Regions from separate parts of the Priestia sp. TRN 1309 genome, predicted to be linked through region 2. Evidence: a T-box and tRNA genes for the amino acid it is inferred to sense, from the RefSeq annotation. Region 2 holds a T-box; the other holds one or more tRNA genes.

Region 1 (9,986 bases), on a different contig from region 2:
CAATTGTTCACGGTCTCGTTCCTCCTCATCCGGGAGCGATGGCAGCTATTAGTATTTACGGAGCAAATACGGGGAAAGTGCTTTTATACGCGTTAATCATTTCAATTCCAGCAGCAGTTATCGCTGGACCAGTTTTTGCAAAATGGGTTAACAAACGAGTAATTCCAGAAGGAGAGCCGGATTTAATTCGTATCACGACAACATCTAAAAATCTTCCTGGTACAGGCGTTTCATTCTTTGTTATTTTACTTCCTGTTTTATTAATGGTTTTAGCAGCAATAGTGCCTATTATTAACGGATTGCCAAGCGGCGTAGTGAAGTTTGTAGAATTAATAGGAAGTCCATTAATTGCACTTTTAATTTCTTGTTTTGCAGCGTTTTACCTGCTTGGAAAACGTCAAGGTATGACAAAAGATGTGATTAAAAAACTAACGGAAGAATGCTTGCTTCCTGTAGGATCTATTGTCTTGATTATTGGTGCAGGCGGTGGCTTCAAACAAGTATTAATCGATAGTGGAGTAGGTACAACGATTGGTCAAATGTCTGAACATCTATCTCTATCACCACTTGTACTTGCATTTTTAATTGCTGGATTAATCCGTATCGCTACGGGTTCAGCAACAGTTGCATTAACAACAGCGGCGGGTATTGTTTCACCGATCATTGAGCACATGTCTGGTGTTAATTTAGAACTTCTGGTTATCGTTACGGGCGCGGGTTCACTAATGTTCTCTCACGTTAATGATGCTGGATTCTGGATGGTGAAGGAGTATTTAGGATTAACAGTAAAAGAAACGTTCAAAACATGGACTGTTCTGGAAACGCTTCTATCCTTTATTGCTTTTGCAGGAGCACTTATTCTAAATGCAATAATCTAAAAATAAGACTCTTTTACTCTATGTAAAAGAGTCTTATTTTTTTATGAAAGAAAAGAATTTACTAGAAAAATAATCAAAATATTTTATTTATTCGTTAAATTATGGCAAAATAGAAATAGAAGAACAATAGCTTCTAAGAAGGGAATGACAGAGAGTGAGTAATCAACTAGTATTTTTCACAAACTTTTCAGAAGGAAAATTAGATTCAGACGTTTCTTGGTATTGTCCACCAGCTCAATTTCAAATTGATACGGAAACGAATCGATTAGTGATTAAAACAGACGCTAAAACAGATTTTTGGCAGCGTACTCATTATGGCTTTGAAGCGGACAATGGACACTTTCTTTACCGTGAAGTAGAAGGCGACTTTGAAATCATGACAAAGGTGCATACATATCCAGTTAATCGCTACGATCAAGCAGGTCTCATGATTCGTGTATCAAAAGATACGTGGATCAAAACGTCAGTTGAATACAATCCCGATGGCCCTAACCAATTAGGAGCAGTCGTAACCAACCAGGGCTTCTCAGATTGGTCCAGTCAAAATTTTACTCAAAACAAATCAGCGCTTTATTTTAAAATTCAGCGCAAAAATGATGATTACACCGTTTGTTATTCAAGTGATGGAGATTCCTGGACTCAGCTCCGACTCGCTCACTTATTGCACTCATCCAAAGAACCTGTTCAAGTTGGGATTTACGCTTGTAGTCCTCAAGGAGAAGGATATGAGGCCCAATTTGATTTTATAAAAGTAGAAAAGCTTTAAACGAAAAACACGATTTAGTCACAGCTAAATCGTGTTTTTTATTTAGAGAGTACATTATCTAAAGGCTGTGTGGCAGCAGTGGGTGTCGATTGATTGTGTAAAGCAATTTTTTGTTTGAAATAGCTGATGACAAACCCTGTAATCGCAATGGACATAACAGAGAAAATTCCTTTTGAAAATCCAATTGAATACATGCTCGACAGCACGACGAGGAAATCAAATGAAAAATTCACTTTTCCAGGATCCCAACCGAATTTTCGCTGCGCGAATAACGCTAGAATATTAGCACCCCCAAGAGAAGCTCCGTTCATAAATAAAATGGATAAGCCAAGACCGGCAATTAGTCCGCCCGTAACAGCACCCATCAGGCTGGGAAGTGTAAAAGCAGGAAGCAAGTGATCGAGTGAAGTGAGAAGTGATAGCAAAGACACTGATCCTATAGTTGTGACGGTAAATTTCCATCCCATTTGAAAGAAGGAAAAGAGATAAAAAGGAATATTAATGAGAAAAAAAATCACCGCAAACGACAAAGGAAGGGCATATGACAAGCTAAGAGACAGACCAGCTGTTCCCCCCGTCACTACGTGAGAGTGCCGCAAGATAAGAACACCAATACTTGCAATCGTACATCCAAGAATAATCCATAAAACTTTTTTCATAAATAAACCCCTTTGTTTGTTTTTTCGGAATTTTCATTTTCAATTATCTACTTTAATGATAGGATATTAAATAAAGAAAACACATGTATAAATGAAGGAAATAATACTTGTTCTGTTATCAACTTGAATAAAGATTTTATTTATTATATTCATTTTGAAAGGAAAGGTTTGTATGGATCAAATCGATGCACAATTATTGTCTATTTTGCAAAGAGACGGGCGTATGACGATTAGTGATTTATCAAAAAAGCTGGCTCTTAGCCGTCCAAGCGTATCAGAAAGGCTGCAGCGCCTTCAGGAACGAGGAGTGATACAGCGTTTCAGCGCTACGGTGTCTCCGAAAGCTTTAGGGAGAGATACACAGCTGTTTATTCAAGTAAGCGAATTAAAAAGAAAACCAGAGGAATTTGAAGACTTTATTGAGCAAAATGAAGATGTGCTTGAATGTCATCGCGTAACGGGACCGGTTTCTTATTTTATCAAAGCAGCCGTGTCTGGAATGGATGGACTTAGAATGCTCGTGGATGAACTGATTCCTTATGGAAATGTGAATACCTCAATTATTTTAAAGTCGCCTGTAGAAAACAGGATGATTACTCCTATACAAAAACCGACCCCATAAGAGGCCGGTTTTTTGTGTAAGGACATATTAATAAAACCCTTTAATAATATAAAAATGATTTTGCAAAATATCAGGAACTTCTTCTTCTGAAACGTTTCTTTTCGTCTTTTTTCCGCTGTCTGTTACAGTTAGTGTTTCACCAGAGAGGGTAATTCGCCCTGTAGGTGTTGCGATCGTAACAAGGCGTTTGTGTACAAACGGAGAATCAGCTGACGTTTGATTGAACTCACACATGGGAGTAAAGTCTGTCAGTTTCTTAGGAAGCGTAGACACACGGTACAGCGTTTTCCATACATCATCTTCCCATCGCTGCAAATCATACATATGCTCAGCAACGTTTGTCATACGATAAGAGCCGCTTACATCTCTTACTACTTCGCCATTTAAAGGCATTGGCTTGCGAACAGAATCTCCAAATCCAACGTCTACGATGTAAGACTGATTTTCAACCGTCACAAGGTTTGTAGCGTGACTTCCTTCAATGGTCCACGTGCCATCGGGTTTTTTGACGGTAGCTGAAACGTACGAGACTTCATAACCGCTTTCTTTTAACAGCCAGCCAAATAAACCGTTTAATTCGTAGCAAAATCCTCCGCGCAAATTTACAATTACTTTTTGAAAGATCCGTTCTAAATCAATGATAATAGGAGTTTGAGACAAAACGTCTAAGTTCTCAAACGGAACATGAAGCATATGCTTGTTCTGTAAAGCAGCTAAGTTTTCATAGGTTGGGCTATCCGGTTTCTTAGCTAAAAACCGACTAAAGTAATAATTAATATTCATCAAATACACCTCTTAGTGAATCATTTCTCTTTGTCTTTAAGCTTAGCAGAATATTCATGTAACAGCGTTTTTTCAATGGTTTCTTTGGAAGCAAATTCTTTCAATCTCAGCTTTTTGTTCTTTACTGACTTCTCTTAAAGGATTAGTGGCTAGAAAACATAGTGGACAGACAAAATCAAAATAAAATTCAGCGTGTGCTTTCATCCCGTCATGCTCCTTTATGGCATGTTTTTAGTTTATCAAAAGTAAAGACGGTTCTTCCAACTTGGGAACTGTGGAAAAATAGTTGACAAAATTGGATAACTCTTTCTATAATATAGTCAATACATATCACGAGCGATTAGTTCAGTGGGAGAATACATCCTTGACAGGGATGGGGTCGGGGGTTCGAATCCCTCATCGCTCATACCAAAGCCGTTTTCTTATTAATAAGAGAGCGGCTTTTCTCTTTGGCTTAACAAACCAATGCTATATTAAATCTTGAGCGCGCATAGAAGAATTAAAGTATAATGAAACATAGTGCATCAGGTCATGATAAAGATAATCACTAATTTAAAATAAATGAGGGTACAAAATGAATCAAAGAAGTTTTAGTCAATATGGTCTTAGTGACAAGGTAGCTAAGGCGCTTTCTAGCCTGCAATACAATCATCCTACGGAAGTACAAAGTAAGGTGCTTCCCATTGCGCTAGAAGAAAGAGATGTGGTCGTGAAGTCTCAAACAGGAAGTGGAAAAACGGCTTCCTTCGGCATTCCACTGTGTGAATTAGTTAACTGGGAAGAAAATAAGCCCCAAGCCTTAGTGTTAACACCTACACGAGAGCTGGCTGCGCAGGTAAAAGAAGATATTACAAATATCGGCCGTTTCAAGCGAATTAAAGCAGCAGCTGTTTATGGAAAATCACCGTTTGCCAAGCAAAAAGTAGAATTAAAGCAAAAAACACATATTGTTGTAGGTACGCCTGGACGAGTGCTTGATCATATAGAAAAAGAAACGCTGGCATTAGAGAAAATTCGTTATTTGGTTATTGATGAAGCAGATGAAATGCTAAATATGGGTTTTATTGACCAAGTGGAAGCGATTATTCAACATCTTCCTAGTGAGCGTGTAACGATGCTTTTCTCGGCTACGCTTCCGGAAGATATTGAAGAACTGTCTCGCAAATATATGAAGAAGCCGGTTGATGTTGAAATCAAAGCGAACGGATTAACAACAAGCACGATTGACCATTCTGTTATAACAGTACAAAATGAAGGTAAATTTGAACTGCTGAAAGACGTAACTACAGTAGAAAATCCAGACAGCTGCATCATTTTTTGCCGCACGCAAGAGCAGGTAAATACGCTGTTAGATGATTTAGATGATCTTGGATATCCTTGTGATAAAATTCATGGGGCAATGGTGCAAGAAGACCGTTTTGAGGTTATGAATGATTTCAAAAAAGGGAAATTCCGCTATTTAGTAGCAACAGATGTAGCTGCGAGAGGAATTGATATTGATAATATCACGCACGTTATTAACTATGACCTTCCGTTGGAAAAAGAAAGCTACGTTCACCGTACGGGAAGAACGGGACGTGCCGGTAAAAAAGGGAAGGCTATCACATTTGTAACGCCTTATGAAGAGAGAATGCTATCGGAAATTGAAGAATATATTGGTTTTTCGATTCCAGTATCTACTCCTCCTTCTAAAGAAGAAGTACAGCAGGCAGCATTCGCTTTTAATGAAAAAATTAATGAGCGTCCAGAAGTTAAAAAAGATAAAAGCGAGTCATTAAATAAAGACATTATGAAGCTGTACTTTAACGGCGGAAAGAAAAAGAAAATTCGAGCGGTCGATTTTGTAGGAACAATCGCAAAATTAGACGGAGTAACCGCAGACGATATTGGAATTATTACCATTCAAGAAAATGTCTCGTATGTAGAGATTCTGAATGGAAAAGGTCCCAAAGTGTTGCAAGCAATGAAAAACAAAACAATTAAAGGAAAGAAATTAAAAGTTCATAAAGCGATTAAATAATAAAGGGAAGTCCATCTTTTTAAAGATGGGCTTTATTTATACAGCCAATAAAGGAGCTGAGAGTATGAAGTACATAAAAGAAGCGTGTGTAGAAGGGTATGAGCAGGCAAAAAAAGCGGAAAAGCTAGGAGCAGACCGCATTGAATTGTGTGACAATCTCAGTCAAGGAGGCACTACGCCAAGTTACGGCACCATTCAACATGCAAGTGAACATCTTGATACAGATATCAACGTGATTATTCGCCCAAGAAGCGGGAACTTTGTATATTCGGAAGCAGAATTTCAAATTATGAAAAAAGACGTTAAAGCATGTAAAGACCTTGGAGTAAACGGAGTAGTATTCGGCATATTAACAGAAAAAAATGAAATCGATCACGGACGCACTAAAGAATTAATAGCAGAAGCTCGTCCTTTAAGCGTTACGTTTCATATGGCATTTGATGAGATTAAAGATAAATACAAAGCCATTGATATACTTAGTGAAATGGGAGCAGACCGCATTTTGACCAAAGGTGGGAAAGGGTCTGCTTTGCAAAACTTGCAGGTGATCCGAGAACTGATCACATACGCCAATGACCGTCTTATTATTTTGCCCGGCGGAGGAATTCATGAAGGCAACGCAGATTGGGTTATAAAAGACACACAGGCGACTGAATTACACGGAACAAAAATTGTAGGAGATTTATCGGGTTAAATAAAAAGAGGCTGGGACAAAAGTATGTTAGTCAAAGTGAAAAACGAACCACTAATCAACATGTTTGATTGGTGGTTCGTTTTTTTGTGATGGTAAATATAGTTTTATGTGTTTGGTTCCTTCTAGCAGGTGATTGGAGGGCAAGGCGAAGACTCCTGCGGGAACAGCGGAATAGATGAGACCCCGCAGGAGCACAAGCGACGAGGAGGCTCAGCGCCCGCCCGCGGAAAGCGAAGCCTTGCACGGAAATCAACTGCGGTGTCATAAGCAGTCCAGCTCATCTATCTCACTTGTTCATCTTTAGGTTGGATTCATTTCGTTATGTCTCAACCTCTTTTATTTTGATGTGTTTTCTTTTGCTGCTAAGCTGCTCGTCATTTTGGTACGCTGAAAGAAAAACGAACCTACGACGAGTAAAGCAATTAAAAGAGTTAAAAAGAACTGCGAACGCAATGAATCAATAAATGCCATGGCAATAAAGATACTAGTGATGGCAAGGATTGTAGCGTAAGTTAAGTAAGGAAACAACCACATTTTAATTTTTAATGCTTCAGGGTTTTCTTTTTCATATTTTTTTCTCATTTTAATTTGTGAAAATGCAATAACGAGGTATACAAGAAGGGCTACGCCGCCTGATGCATTCACTAAGAACAAAAAGATTTTATCTGGCGAAATATAGTTAAAGATGACGCTGATGTACGAAATAACTGTACATGCTAATATCGCGCTAACCGGTACGCCTTTTTTATTTAATTTTGAAAAGCTTTTTGGCGCATTACCATTTTGAGACATGGAAAACAGCATACGAGAGCTTGTATACAAACCAGAATTCAGACAAGAAAGGACAGCTGTTAAAATAATAAAGTTCATAATTTGAGCGGCGGCCGGTATGTTTACTAATTCAAGAATAGAGACAAATGGGCTTTTCATTAGGCTTGATGAATTCCACGGAAGAACGGTTACTAAAATAAAAATAGATCCTAAATAGAAAAATAAAATACGATAAATAACGGTATTGGTCGCAATGGTAATGGCTTTTTCAGGTTGAGAAGATTCACCTGCCGCGGTTGCAACAATTTCTGTTCCCATAAAGGAGAACATGACAAGGGCGATTCCTAAAAATACAGAGCTAATTCCATTCGGTAAAAAGCCGCCTTTATGCAAAAGATTGGAAGTGCCGGGAGAATCGATTCCTGGAATGAATCCACAAATAATAGCAATACCTAAAAGTAAAAAAAGAACGATACTGACAACTTTAATGAGAGAAAACCAATATTCAAATTCTCCGAAAGATTTAACAGAGTACAGATTGGTCATCGTTAATAAAAAAGTAAGAGCCAGGCTAACTCCCCAAGACGGTAAAGACGGGAACCAGTATTGAATAATATTTGCACCTGCAATGGCTTCAACAGCAATAACGATAACCCAGAAAAACCAGTAGAGCCAGCCAATTGTGTAGCCGGCCCAAGGGCCTAATGCCTCTTTTGCATAAGTGGAAAACGAACCGCTGGAAGGATTTGCAGTAGACATTTCTCCAAGCATTCGCATGACTAAAATAACGAGTAAACCAGCAAATGCGTACGAAAAAATAGAGCCGGGTCCAGCGGTGTTAATGAGTGATCCGCTTCCAATAAACAATCCAGCGCCAATAATTCCTCCAAGAGAAATCATGGTGATATGCCGGATCTTTAACTCTTTTTTTAACTGTGGCTGTGGATGGCTGTTCATTTGTAACCTCCTATATAACCTGAATTTTTAGTTAATACGGAGAATTATAGTATGTTATAAGGTGCAAGGACAGGATGTTGTTAGAAGTTCTTTCATATAAAAAACCGGATATGAATGGTTACATTCATATCCGGCTTACTCTGACACAGACATTCATTATGCGTAGAAAGTACCTGATTAGCGCCTTTTTTCTTTATTATAATAAGCAATGCAGATGAATTTTTTATGAATGGTAGCTGAAAATAAGCTGAAGGATCGTTTTAGATCCGTTAATAAAAAGAGGTATATATTTAATTAAAAGATAATATGGAATAAGTTTCAAACTCTCTTTAAAGCGCTAAATGCGGGTTTTCCTTTCTGAAAACGGGTATATATAGTAGTAAGAAGTTCATTCTTTTGCTAAGTATAAAAGAAAGATGTGCGATAGAAACAGGAGGTTATAAATAATGAAACATGTTGAAGTAGTAGAAAACGGAGCGAATATTAACGAAGCAGTTAATCAATTTGCAGATAAAGGTTTTGAGAAAAATGAAGTATACGTGTTTACCTATGACAAGGAAAATTCTAAAAATTTAACTGAAGTAACGGACACAAATATTATTCGACTGTCTGAAGAAGGTCCTTTACATTCAGCAGCGAGTTTATTTTTAACAAGAGAAGATGAGCTTCGAACAAAAATGGCTTCGCTAGGCTTATCAAAAGACGAAACTAAAAAATATGAAGAAGAGTTAAAGAAAGGCAGTGCGATTGTAGTGGCTGCTACGGGAGAAAGAAAAGACGTTTAATTTTAATAGAGGCTAGGGCAAAAGTAGTTTAGTTAAAGTAAGATCCGAACGCGGTTGATTCTCTATCAAGAATCAGCCGCGTTCGGATTTTTTTGTGGGGACGGTGTAACAAGTGATCTATACGAGCTCCTTTATTCCATTTGTTTGTCTTTAAATTCACTCGATTTCGTTATGTCTCACACTCTTTTTTGTTTTTTCCAATATATGATTGATAAAACTAATGGTATTAGTTAAAATAAAAACTAATACCATTAGTTTTTATTTTGATAATAGGGGATGAGGAAATGAGAATAGTTCGTGAGAAAATGTTGTATCAATTGACGTTTTTGCCTCGATTTTTTCCAGTGAATTGTTATTTAGTCGAAGAGAAAGACAGTCTTACGTTAATTGATGCGGCTCTTCCTTACAGCGCGTCAGGTATTTTGAAAGCTGCAGATCAAATTGGAAAACCGATTACTCGAATTGTTTTTACTCATACTCATGAAGATCACATCGGAGCGATTGATAATGTGAAGAAAAGTTTGCCGAATGCTTCTGTTTATATGTCGCAAAGAGATTATCGATTATTTTCAGGAGACTTCACACTCAATTCTGAAGAACCTCAAAACCCAATCCGTGGAGGAATACCAAAACTAGGAAAGATTTCAACTAAAATTGATCATTTCATCGAAGAAGAGTCTTATATAGGCTCACTTGCTCCTATTTTTACACCTGGACATACACCTGGGTCTATGTCTTTTTTAGACCAGAGAACAAACGCATTAATTGCGGGAGATTCTTTCCAAGTGCGGGGAGGAGTTGCCGTATCAGGTCAGTTAAAACCGCTGTTTCCGTTTCCTGCCTTTGGAACGTGGAGTAAAGAGCTAGCGCTTAAAAGTGCAGAAAAGCTATATGAATTAAACCCGTCACTTCTTGCTGTTGGACACGGAAGAATGCTTTCTCAACCGCTAAAAATGATGGAAAAAGCAATACAACAAGCAAAAGTAAAAATAGAAAAGAGGAGATGAAGGGATGTCGCCACGACAAGGACTAGATTTCAAAAAGGTTATTC
Region 2 (9,986 bases):
TAATTGACCGCGTAAAAGAGGAGCTGGACAAATAATGAGTCATGAGGCTCCTCTTTTTTTGAAAAAAGTTTTGATTACAAGAGAAGCGAAGCAGGCTCATTCATTTGCAGCACAGATTAAAAAGCTTGGAGGCATACCTTTAAGCTTACCAGTCCTCACGTTTGCACGCTCTAACAATGAAAAAGAAGTGGAAGATGTCCTGCTGTCGATTGACTGTTTTGATTGGATTGTTTTTACAAGTCAAAACGGCATTTCTTTTTTCTTTGAATGGCTAAAAGAGTTAAATATCAGTCGGAGTGCTTTAAAAAGATTAAAAGTGGCTGCGGTTGGAGAAAAAACCGCAAAATTGCTGGAAAAATACGATGTTAACGTGCAACTTGTTCCAAAAGAATACGTTGCCGAATCACTTCTTGAGTCGTTAAAAGCAAATGTGTTACATCACGAGCGAGTTCTCCTTGTACGAGGACAATTAGCCCGCTCTGTTTTAAAAGATGGGTTAAAAGAGTGTGAGGTAACGGATTTAGTTGTATATCAGACCATTCGAAATCAAGGCTCTGAACGCTTGGTTAAGCAACATTTAGAAACAGGAATTGATGCCATTACTTTTACAAGTTCTTCTACAGTGAGATTTTTTGTCGAGTCAGTTAAAGATATTCCGAATTGGCTTGAGCTTATAAATGAAACCAAAGTTGTTTGCATCGGTCCTATTACGAGTCAGACAGCGAGCGAATATGGAATTAAGCATCTTGTTCCTAACACATACACAATAAATGGTATGATAGATATGTTGGTTAGTTGTTTTGAATAATAAAGGAGGATTTTAACATGAAAGATTTACAATTTACACGTCATCGTCGTCTTCGTAATTCTGTAAATATGCGTGCGCTTGTACGTGAAACACATTTACATCCGGAAGACTTTATATATCCTATTTTTATTGTAGAAGGTGAACAAAAAAGAAATGCTGTAAAATCAATGCCAGGTGTGGATCAAATTTCTTTAGACTACTTGAATGATGAAATCCAAGAGTTAGTCGATTTAGGAATCAAGTCAGCTATGGTATTTGGTGTTCCCGCTGAAAAAGATGCGGTCGGCTCACAGGCATACCATGACCACGGAATTGTCCAAAAAGGTATTCGTCAAATTAAAGAAAATTTTCCAGATTTTGTTGTTATCGCAGATACATGCTTGTGTCAATACACAGATCATGGCCACTGTGGTGTAATTGAAGACGGAAAAATCTTAAACGATCCTAGCCTTGACTTATTAGCGCGTACAGCGGTTAGTCAAGCTAAAGCAGGAGCGGATATTATTGCGCCTTCAAACATGATGGACGGTTTCGTGGCAGCTATTCGCCACGGTCTAGACGAAGCTGGATTTGAAGATGTGCCGGTGATGTCTTATGCTGTTAAATATGCATCTGCTTTTTACGGACCATTCCGTGATGCAGCGCATTCTTCTCCTCAATTTGGAGACCGTAAAACATATCAAATGGACCCAGCTAATCGCTTAGAGGCACTTCGAGAAGCGGAATCTGATGTCGAAGAAGGAGCAGATTTCTTAATTGTAAAACCAGCTCTATCATATTTAGATATTATGCGCGATGTGAAAAATACGTTTAATTTACCTGTAGTGGCTTATAATGTGAGCGGTGAATATTCAATGATTAAAGCGGCAGCTCAAAACGGCTGGGTAAATGAAAAAGAGATTGTTCTTGAAAAATTAATTAGCATGAAGCGTGCAGGAGCGGATTTAATTGTAACGTATCATGCTAAAGACGCAGCACGCTGGTTATCTGACAAGTAATTAAGGAGGCTTACACATGAGAAGTTATGAAAAGTCAAAAGCAGCTTTTTTAGAAGCGCAGCAACTAATGCCGGGTGGAGTAAACAGTCCTGTTCGTGCATTTAAATCAGTAGATATGGATCCTATTTTTATGGAACGAGGAAAAGGCGCTACGATTTACGATATTGACGGCAACAAATATATTGACTACGTCTTATCATGGGGACCTTTAATTCACGGACATTCCAACGATCAAGTAGTTGAAGCAGTAAAAAAAGTAACGGAATCTGGTACAAGCTTTGGTGCACCAACATTAATTGAAAATGAGCTCGCTAAAGTTGTGATTGAGCGCGTTCCTTCAATCGAAATCGTCCGTATGGTGAGTTCAGGTACGGAAGCAACGATGAGCGCACTGCGTTTAGCGCGTGGCTATACGGGCCGCAACAAAATTTTAAAATTTGAAGGCTGTTACCATGGACACGGTGACTCTCTTCTCATTAAAGCTGGCTCAGGCGTTGCAACGTTAGGCCTACCAGATAGCCCGGGAGTGCCTGAAGGAATCGCTAAAAACACGATTACAGTGCCGTACAATGATTTAGAAAGCGTACAATATGCTTTTAAAGAATTCGGAGATGACATTGCCGGAGTAATCGTTGAACCGGTAGCAGGAAATATGGGTGTGGTACCACCTCAGCCCGGTTTCTTACAAGGGCTTCGTGATATCACATCAGAATATGGCTCACTGCTCATTTTTGATGAAGTAATGACAGGGTTCCGCGTAGCGTACAACTGTGCACAGGGCTACTACAACATTACGCCTGACTTAACTTGCTTAGGAAAAGTAATCGGTGGTGGTTTACCAGTAGGTGCTTACGGTGGTAAAGCTGAAATTATGGAGCGAGTTGCACCAAGCGGCCCGATTTATCAAGCAGGTACATTATCAGGTAATCCGCTTGCGATGACAGCTGGATACGAGACATTAACACAGCTGACACCTCAATCCTACGATGAGTTCATTCGTAAAGCAGATCGCTTAGAAGAAGGATTGATGGCAGCAGCTGAAAAATATGATGTGCCGTTTACCGTAAACCGAGCTGGTTCAATGATCGGTTTCTTCTTCACAAACGAACAGGTCATAAATTACGAAACAGCGAAAACATCGAATTTAGATTATTTTGCAGCTTACTATCGTGAAATGGCTAATGAAGGCGTGTTTTTACCTCCTTCTCAATTCGAAGGAATGTTTTTATCAACTTCTCATACAGATGCAGACATTGAACATACAATTGCAGCAGCTGAAAAAGCTTTTTCAAAGTTGCGTGGATAAACAGCTAAATAGAAATAACTTTTATAAAGAAGCTTACGGAGGATTCCGTAAGCTTTTTTAGTTTTCAAGACATATTTTAATTTATTTGTTCATACATCTTTAATGACCGCGCTATTACCTGGCGGGTGTTGGAAGGGGGAGAACAATTTGTCGCAGGATAATTTATCATGTCTGCGTTTTTCCGTAGAAGAATCAGTATGGTTTCAAAAAGGACAGGAAGTCTCACAACTTTTGTCTATCTCCTTAGAGCCTCAAGTATCTATTCAAGAATATGACCAATATGTGTCTATTCGAGGAGCATTACAATTAACAGGTGAATACGAAACGTACGAGGGAGAGCACTCGTTACGCGAATATACAAATGAGAATCAAGTGCAATCTATCTCTGTCCGTGAAGACGGAACGGCTGAATTATCACATCAATTTCCTGTTGATATTACCATTCCTAAAAATCGTATTCAAAGTATTGAAGATGTATATGTATCTATTGATTTATTTGATTATGAATTACCAGGCACAAATCAGCTGCAGCTAATGGCTGACTTGTCCATCACAGGATTGTACGGGGAACAGCATGAAGAACAAGAACGAGAAGAAGAGGAAGAGTTTGCGGAAGAACAGCACATCGTCTCCTATGAAGAAGCAGACGATGCTGAAGAGGTATATACTGAAAACTTTGCTCAAGAAGAAGAGAAACAAGAGGAGCAAGAGTTTGACGTAAGCTATCGTGAAGCTCCCGCACTTTTAGAGGCAGAGGCTATTGAAGAAGATCATTCAGAAAAGCCTCCTAGTTATTTTTCATCTGTATTTAAAAAAGAATCTCGTGCTGAGCCGGTCGTGGAATATGAAGAGGAAGCATATGAACCATTTGAAGTCGAAGTGAAAAAAGAGGCACCAATCGAGGAAGAAAGAGAAGACAACGTGATTGAGCTCTTTCAGCTTCGTCAAGAGCAAGAAAGCTTCGAAGAATCGCAAGCTAGTGAATTAAATACGTATGCTGACGTTCAACAAGAGGCTGAGCAAGAAAAGGAAAAGATTATTGTTGAATTTCGGAAAGAAGAAAATGAAAGCGGCCGAAATGAAAACGCCCTTTATTTAACAAAGCTCTTTTCGCGGGAAGAAGAAGCTTTTTCAACGTGGAAGCTTTGTATTGTTCAAGACGGAGATTCGCTTGATACGATAGCAAACCGCTATAATACGAATGTACAAAACATTTTACGAGTGAATAATTTAGGAGATGAATATGAGCTGGAAGAAGGAAGCATCTTAAATATTCCCGTTCGTTAAAGTCGGAAAGAAAACAGTTTTGACGCATATAATGTCTTAACTGTTTTCTTTATTTTTTACGAGGAAGGAGAATATAGATGCAGCGGACAGTAGCAGACTACAAAGTATTGTTAAAAGAATATGACTTAGATGTTGACTTTATCGAAGACTACGGAAAAGTAAAAAAAGTCTATACAAAAACTGGCGTATTTGCGCTTAAAGAAATGGCGAATCATCAAGAGCGAAATCAGAACTTCATTCAAAAGTTGCAGAACGTGTATCAAAAAGGGTGGATGGGCTTTGTCCCTATTTATCAAACGAAGCGTTCTCAGCCCATTGTTTCAGATGAAAGCGGCTCGTATTACTTAATGCCGTGGCTCCCAAATAACCCAACCGAAGAGCGTGATATTCGATATCATAAATTATTTCAAGAGCTTGCTAAGCTTCACGGTGCTTCGGCGCAGGAAGTAGAAGTAAAAAAAGAAGATATAGAAAATCATTATACATCGATGAAAGAAACGTGGGAAAAACGTCAGGAAGAGCTGAAGCAGTACGTAGTAGAATGCGAGAAGAAAGTGTATATGTCCCCGTTTGAATTGCATTACTGTACATTTTATTATGAAATGACAAGAGCGCTTGAGTTTGGTTTTGGAAAGCTCGATCAGTGGAACGATGAAATGGAAGAAAAGGAAAAGATCCGGCTGGTTACGTCTCATGGAAAGCTATCGGCTAAACATTTTATCTATGACGAACGGGGAAATGGTTTTTTTATTAACTTTGAACATGCAAAAGATGCTTCACCGATTTATGATTTGGTCTCATTTTATTTCCGTACTCTTCGCACGTACCCAGTAACTACCTATGACAGCTATGAGTGGTTTAGTACGTATGAAAAACATTTTGCTCTCAGAGAAGAGGAAAGACTGCTTTTGCACAGTTATTTAGCGTTTCCAGAACCCTTGTATCAGTGTATCGTTCAATATAGGCAGCATAAAGAAAGTAAAACGGAGCTTGAACATATGCAGTCATTTATTCGAGCATACTGGCTGACGAAAAACATTGAACAGCTCAATATTAAAATATTTGAAGTAGATCAGCAAAAAAAAATGGCAGCGGAAGCAGCTGCACAAGCCCAAGCGAACGAATAGCGCTTGGGTTTTTAAATCCAGTCCGAATATAAAGCAACCGCTAGTATGGCAAGAAGTGCCAACAACAGTACATCAAAGGTTGTGGGGAAGAATAGTGTACGTATACCTTGAAAAATTGTTAAAGGAACAATAAACTGTCCACAAGCCGCTCCTGCTGTTTTGAGCCACCGCTGCAGCTGATACGAATTTACATTTATTCGTTTCTTCATTTGTACATGCCCCTTTCAATCCACGTGCCCAGGTTAAAGTAAGTATATGAAAAAAGAAAGAAATGGTGCCATTTTTTTGAGCGGACTTTTCATTTTATTTCCAAAATTAGCGAGTGAATGAAAAAATAAAGAGCAGAACAAAAAAATTATGAATATAATCATAAAAAAATGGAGAAGATTATTGACGATTCAACATTTTTTCATATAGTATAATTAAGAGAAATTCATACATAAATACAGTGAATAGGAAGAGTACGGGATGTTCGTCTTTCAGAGAGAGAAATCAGCTGCTGTGAGATTTCTTAAGAATGTGCACTCGGAATGTCGCCTATGAGTAGCTTTTTTGAACAGCTGCATAGCTCAGTAGAAAAAGCCGGTTAATCAACCGTTATGAAATGAAGTGTATAGGCTTATCAAACGGGATACGTCTATAAAAAAAGGTGGTACCGCGAAATCAACTCCTTTCGTCCTTTTATTAGGAAAGGAGTTTTTTTATGTTTATAAAAGCTTTACACAGTTTCTAAAGACTGAAACTTTATATTATGGAGGTATACATTATGTCTGAAAAAGAAGTGACTCTTCCAACGAAGTATGATCCAAAAGCCGTTGAAGAAAATCGTTATCAGTATTGGTTAGACGGGAAGTTTTTTGAAGCAACAAATGACCCTGAAAAAGAGCCATATACAATTGTAATTCCACCCCCAAACGTAACGGGCAAGCTGCATTTAGGCCACGCTTGGGATACAACGTTACAAGACATCTTAACGCGTATGAAGCGCATGCAAGGCTATGACGTTTTATGGCTTCCCGGCATGGACCATGCGGGGATTGCAACGCAGGCAAAAGTAGAAGAAAAGCTTCGCAGCGAAGGGAAAAGCCGCTACGATCTAGGCCGCGAAAATTTTGTAGCCGAAACGTGGAAATGGAAAGAAGAATATGCAAGCTTTATTCGCCAGCAGTGGTCGAAGCTAGGACTTGGCTTAGACTATTCACGCGAGCGCTTCACGCTTGATGAAGGCCTTTCTAAAGCAGTGCGCGAAGTATTCGTAACGCTTTACAAAAAAGGGTTAATCTATCGCGGAGAATATATTATTAACTGGGATCCAGCTACAAAAACAGCTCTTTCAGACATCGAGGTTATTTACAAAGATGTACAAGGTGCGTTTTATCATATGCGCTATCCGTTGGCAGATGGTTCTGGACATATTGAAATCGCAACAACTCGTCCTGAAACAATGCTAGGAGATACGGCTGTAGCTGTTCACCCTGAAGATGATCGCTATAAGCACTTAATCGGCAAAAAGGTTGTCCTTCCGATTGTAGGTCGTGAAATTCCAATCGTAGGCGATGATTATGTAGATATGGAATTCGGTTCTGGTGCGGTAAAAATTACGCCTGCTCATGACCCGAACGATTTTGAAATTGGAAACCGTCATAATTTAGAGCGTATTTTAGTGATGAATCAAGACGGCACGATGAATGACAAAGCAGGTAAATATGAAGGAATGGATCGTTTTGCTTGCCGTAAGCAAATTGTTAAAGACCTTCAAGAAGACGGCGTATTGTTCAACATTGAAGACCACATGCATTCAGTAGGTCACAGTGAACGAAGCGGTGCCGTTGTTGAACCTTATTTATCAACTCAGTGGTTTGTAAAAATGCAGCCGTTAGCAGATAAAGCAGTAGATCTTCAAAAACAAGAAGAAAAAGTAAACTTTGTGCCTGATCGTTTTGAAAAGACATACTTACACTGGATGGAAAATATTCGCGACTGGTGTATTTCGCGTCAGCTTTGGTGGGGACATCGCATTCCAGCTTGGTATCATAAAGAAACTGGAGAAGTATACGTAGATCATGAGGCTCCAGCAGATATCGAAAACTGGGAACAGGATTCAGATGTATTAGACACATGGTTCAGTTCAGCGCTATGGCCGTTCTCAACAATGGGCTGGCCGGATGTGGATGCAGCTGATTTCAAACGCTACTACCCAACAAATGTTCTTGTAACGGGCTACGACATTATTTTCTTCTGGGTATCTCGTATGATTTTCCAAGGTCTTGAATTTACGGGTAAACGTCCGTTTGACGATGTACTTATTCACGGTCTTGTACGAGATGCTGAAGGTCGTAAGATGAGTAAATCACTTGGTAACGGCGTAGATCCAATGGAAGTAATCGAGAAATACGGTGCAGATTCTCTTCGCTATTTCTTATCTACAGGAAGCTCACCGGGACAAGATTTACGCTTCAGCTTTGAAAAAGTCGAAGCGACGTGGAACTTTGCAAATAAAATTTGGAATGCTTCTCGTTTTGCATTAATGAACATGGACGGCATCACATTTGAAGAGCTTGATTTATCAGGCGAAAAGTCAGTTGCGGATAAATGGATTTTAACGCGCTTAAATGAAACGATTGAGCACGTAACAAAATTAGCTGACAAATATGAATTTGGTGAAGTTGGACGCATTCTTTATAACTTTATTTGGGATGACTTCTGCGATTGGTACATTGAAATGGCTAAACTTCCTCTTTACGGAGAAGATGAAGCAGCTAAAAAGACCACTCGCTCAATTTTAGCTTATGTACTTGATAACACAATGCGACTTTTACATCCATTCATGCCGTTTATTACTGAAGAAATTTGGCAAAGCTTGCCGCATGAAGGTGAATCAATTACAGTAGCTAAATGGCCGGAAGTACGCGCTGAGCTTTCGGATAAAGAAGCTGCTAACGATATGCGTTTACTTGTAGATATTATCCGTGCTGTTCGTAACATTCGTGCTGAAGTGAACACGCCGATGAGCAAACAAGTAAAATTATTTATTAAAGCTAAAGATGAAAATATTCAAAGTCAGCTTGAAAAGAATCGTGCGTATGTAGAACGTTTCTGTAATCCAAGTGAGCTTGTGATTTCAACCGATGTTTCATTAGATGAAAAAGCGATGACTGCTGTTGTAACAGGCGCAGAATTAATTTTACCTCTTGAAGGTTTAATTAATATCGAAGAAGAAATCGCCCGTTTAGAAAAAGAATACGATAAGTTAAACAAAGAAGTAGAACGTGTACAAAAGAAATTAAACAACCAAGGCTTTATTGCAAAAGCGCCTGCTAAAGTAGTAGAAGAAGAGCGTGCAAAAGAGCAAGATTACGTTGAAAAACGTGAAGCTGTTCAGTCTCGTATTGCTGAATTACGCGGATAATCAATGGGTTAATAAACTAACAGAAAAAGCGTGGCTTGTATAGCGACGCTTTTTCTTTACATAATAATAGCGATGGAAAAGAAAGGTGAATAAAAGATGATAACGACATATGAAGAAGCGCTTGATTGGATTCATAACAGACTTCGCTTTGGAATCAAGCCGGGGTTAGAACGAATGGAATGGATGCTAGAGCAGCTTGATTTTCCGCAGCAAAATATAAATGCTATTCACGTTGCTGGGACGAATGGTAAAGGTTCTACTGTTTCGTATTTGCGAAATATGTTAGAAGAAGCAGGGTATAAAGTTGGAACGTTTACTTCCCCTTATATCGAAACATTTAATGAGCGGATTAGCGTGAATGGACAGCCTATTTCAAATGAAGCAATGACCGCTCTTGTTCAGGAAGTAAAGCCTGTAGTGGAGCGACTAGAACATACGGACTTAGGGTCAGCAACGGAATTTGAAGTGATTACAATCATGGCTTTTCTTTATTTCGGCTATCATGATTCAGTTGACTATGTTGTGTTTGAAACAGGTCTTGGGGGACGATATGATTCAACAAACGTTGTGAATCCTATGGTGAGTATTATTACAAACATTGGATTTGATCACATGGCGATACTAGGTGATACGGTAGAAGAAATTGCAGCAGAAAAAGCGGGGATTATTAAAAAAGAAGTCCCTATTATTACTGGTGCAGAGCAAGTAAAGGCGCTTGACGTCATTACAGAAGAGGCAAATTTGAAGCAGGCTTCGTTATTTGTGTTAGGAAAAGAATTTAAAATTGAAAACTATGAGCCCTTAGCAAATGGAGAAGGCTTTACGTTAAAAACGCCGTATGGTACATTTGAACACTTGCAATTAAATATGCTTGGCTATCATCAAGTTAAAAATGCAGCTTTGGCTGTGATGGCCGTTTGTTATTTAAAAGAAAAGAAAAAGCTTTCTATCTCCAATGAGCAAATGATAAAAGGGATTCAGCATACAAAGTGGAACGGCCGCTTTGAGATAGTAAATGAGCATCCTTTAACGATTATTGACGGGGCTCATA

Evidence for each region. A T-box is a leader RNA that pairs with one kind of tRNA and senses whether it is charged. The one in region 2 lies ahead of ACRPLQ_RS22255 (valine--tRNA ligase), so its partner is inferred to be a tRNA-Val.
Region 1: it has a tRNA-Val gene. The T-box ahead of ACRPLQ_RS22255 (valine--tRNA ligase) is inferred to sense a tRNA for this amino acid. The anticodon was not compared.

Annotation. Positions count from the first base shown of each region.
Region 1 covers NZ_JBOZGM010000003.1:672,378-682,363, reverse strand. Annotated here, with positions in the region: gene ACRPLQ_RS15580 (gluconate:H+ symporter) at 1-878, shown strand, start outside; gene ACRPLQ_RS15575 (DUF1349 domain-containing protein) at 1,033-1,644, shown strand; gene ACRPLQ_RS15570 (YitT family protein) at 1,683-2,303, opposite strand; gene ACRPLQ_RS15565 (Lrp/AsnC family transcriptional regulator) at 2,476-2,925, shown strand; gene ACRPLQ_RS15560 (arylamine N-acetyltransferase family protein) at 2,953-3,708, opposite strand; tRNA gene ACRPLQ_RS15555 (tRNA-Val) at 4,043-4,114, shown strand; gene ACRPLQ_RS15550 (DEAD/DEAH box helicase) at 4,283-5,728, shown strand; gene ACRPLQ_RS15545 (copper homeostasis protein CutC) at 5,793-6,422, shown strand; gene ACRPLQ_RS15540 (hypothetical protein) at 6,552-6,689, shown strand; gene ACRPLQ_RS15535 (amino acid permease) at 6,759-8,150, opposite strand; gene ACRPLQ_RS15530 (general stress protein) at 8,597-8,935, shown strand; gene ACRPLQ_RS15525 (MBL fold metallo-hydrolase) at 9,220-9,942, shown strand; gene ACRPLQ_RS15520 (TetR/AcrR family transcriptional regulator) at 9,947-9,986, shown strand, end outside.
Region 2 covers NZ_JBOZGM010000006.1:144,604-154,589, reverse strand. Annotated here, with positions in the region: gene hemC (hydroxymethylbilane synthase) at 1-35, shown strand, start outside; gene ACRPLQ_RS22285 (uroporphyrinogen-III synthase) at 35-808, shown strand; gene hemB (porphobilinogen synthase) at 826-1,806, shown strand; gene hemL (glutamate-1-semialdehyde 2,1-aminomutase) at 1,823-3,112, shown strand; gene spoVID (stage VI sporulation protein D) at 3,260-4,399, shown strand; gene ysxE (spore coat protein YsxE) at 4,477-5,526, shown strand; gene ACRPLQ_RS22260 (hypothetical protein) at 5,538-5,735, opposite strand; T-box leader at 5,966-6,210, shown strand; gene ACRPLQ_RS22255 (valine--tRNA ligase) at 6,293-8,935, shown strand; gene ACRPLQ_RS22250 (bifunctional folylpolyglutamate synthase/dihydrofolate synthase) at 9,032-9,986, shown strand, end outside.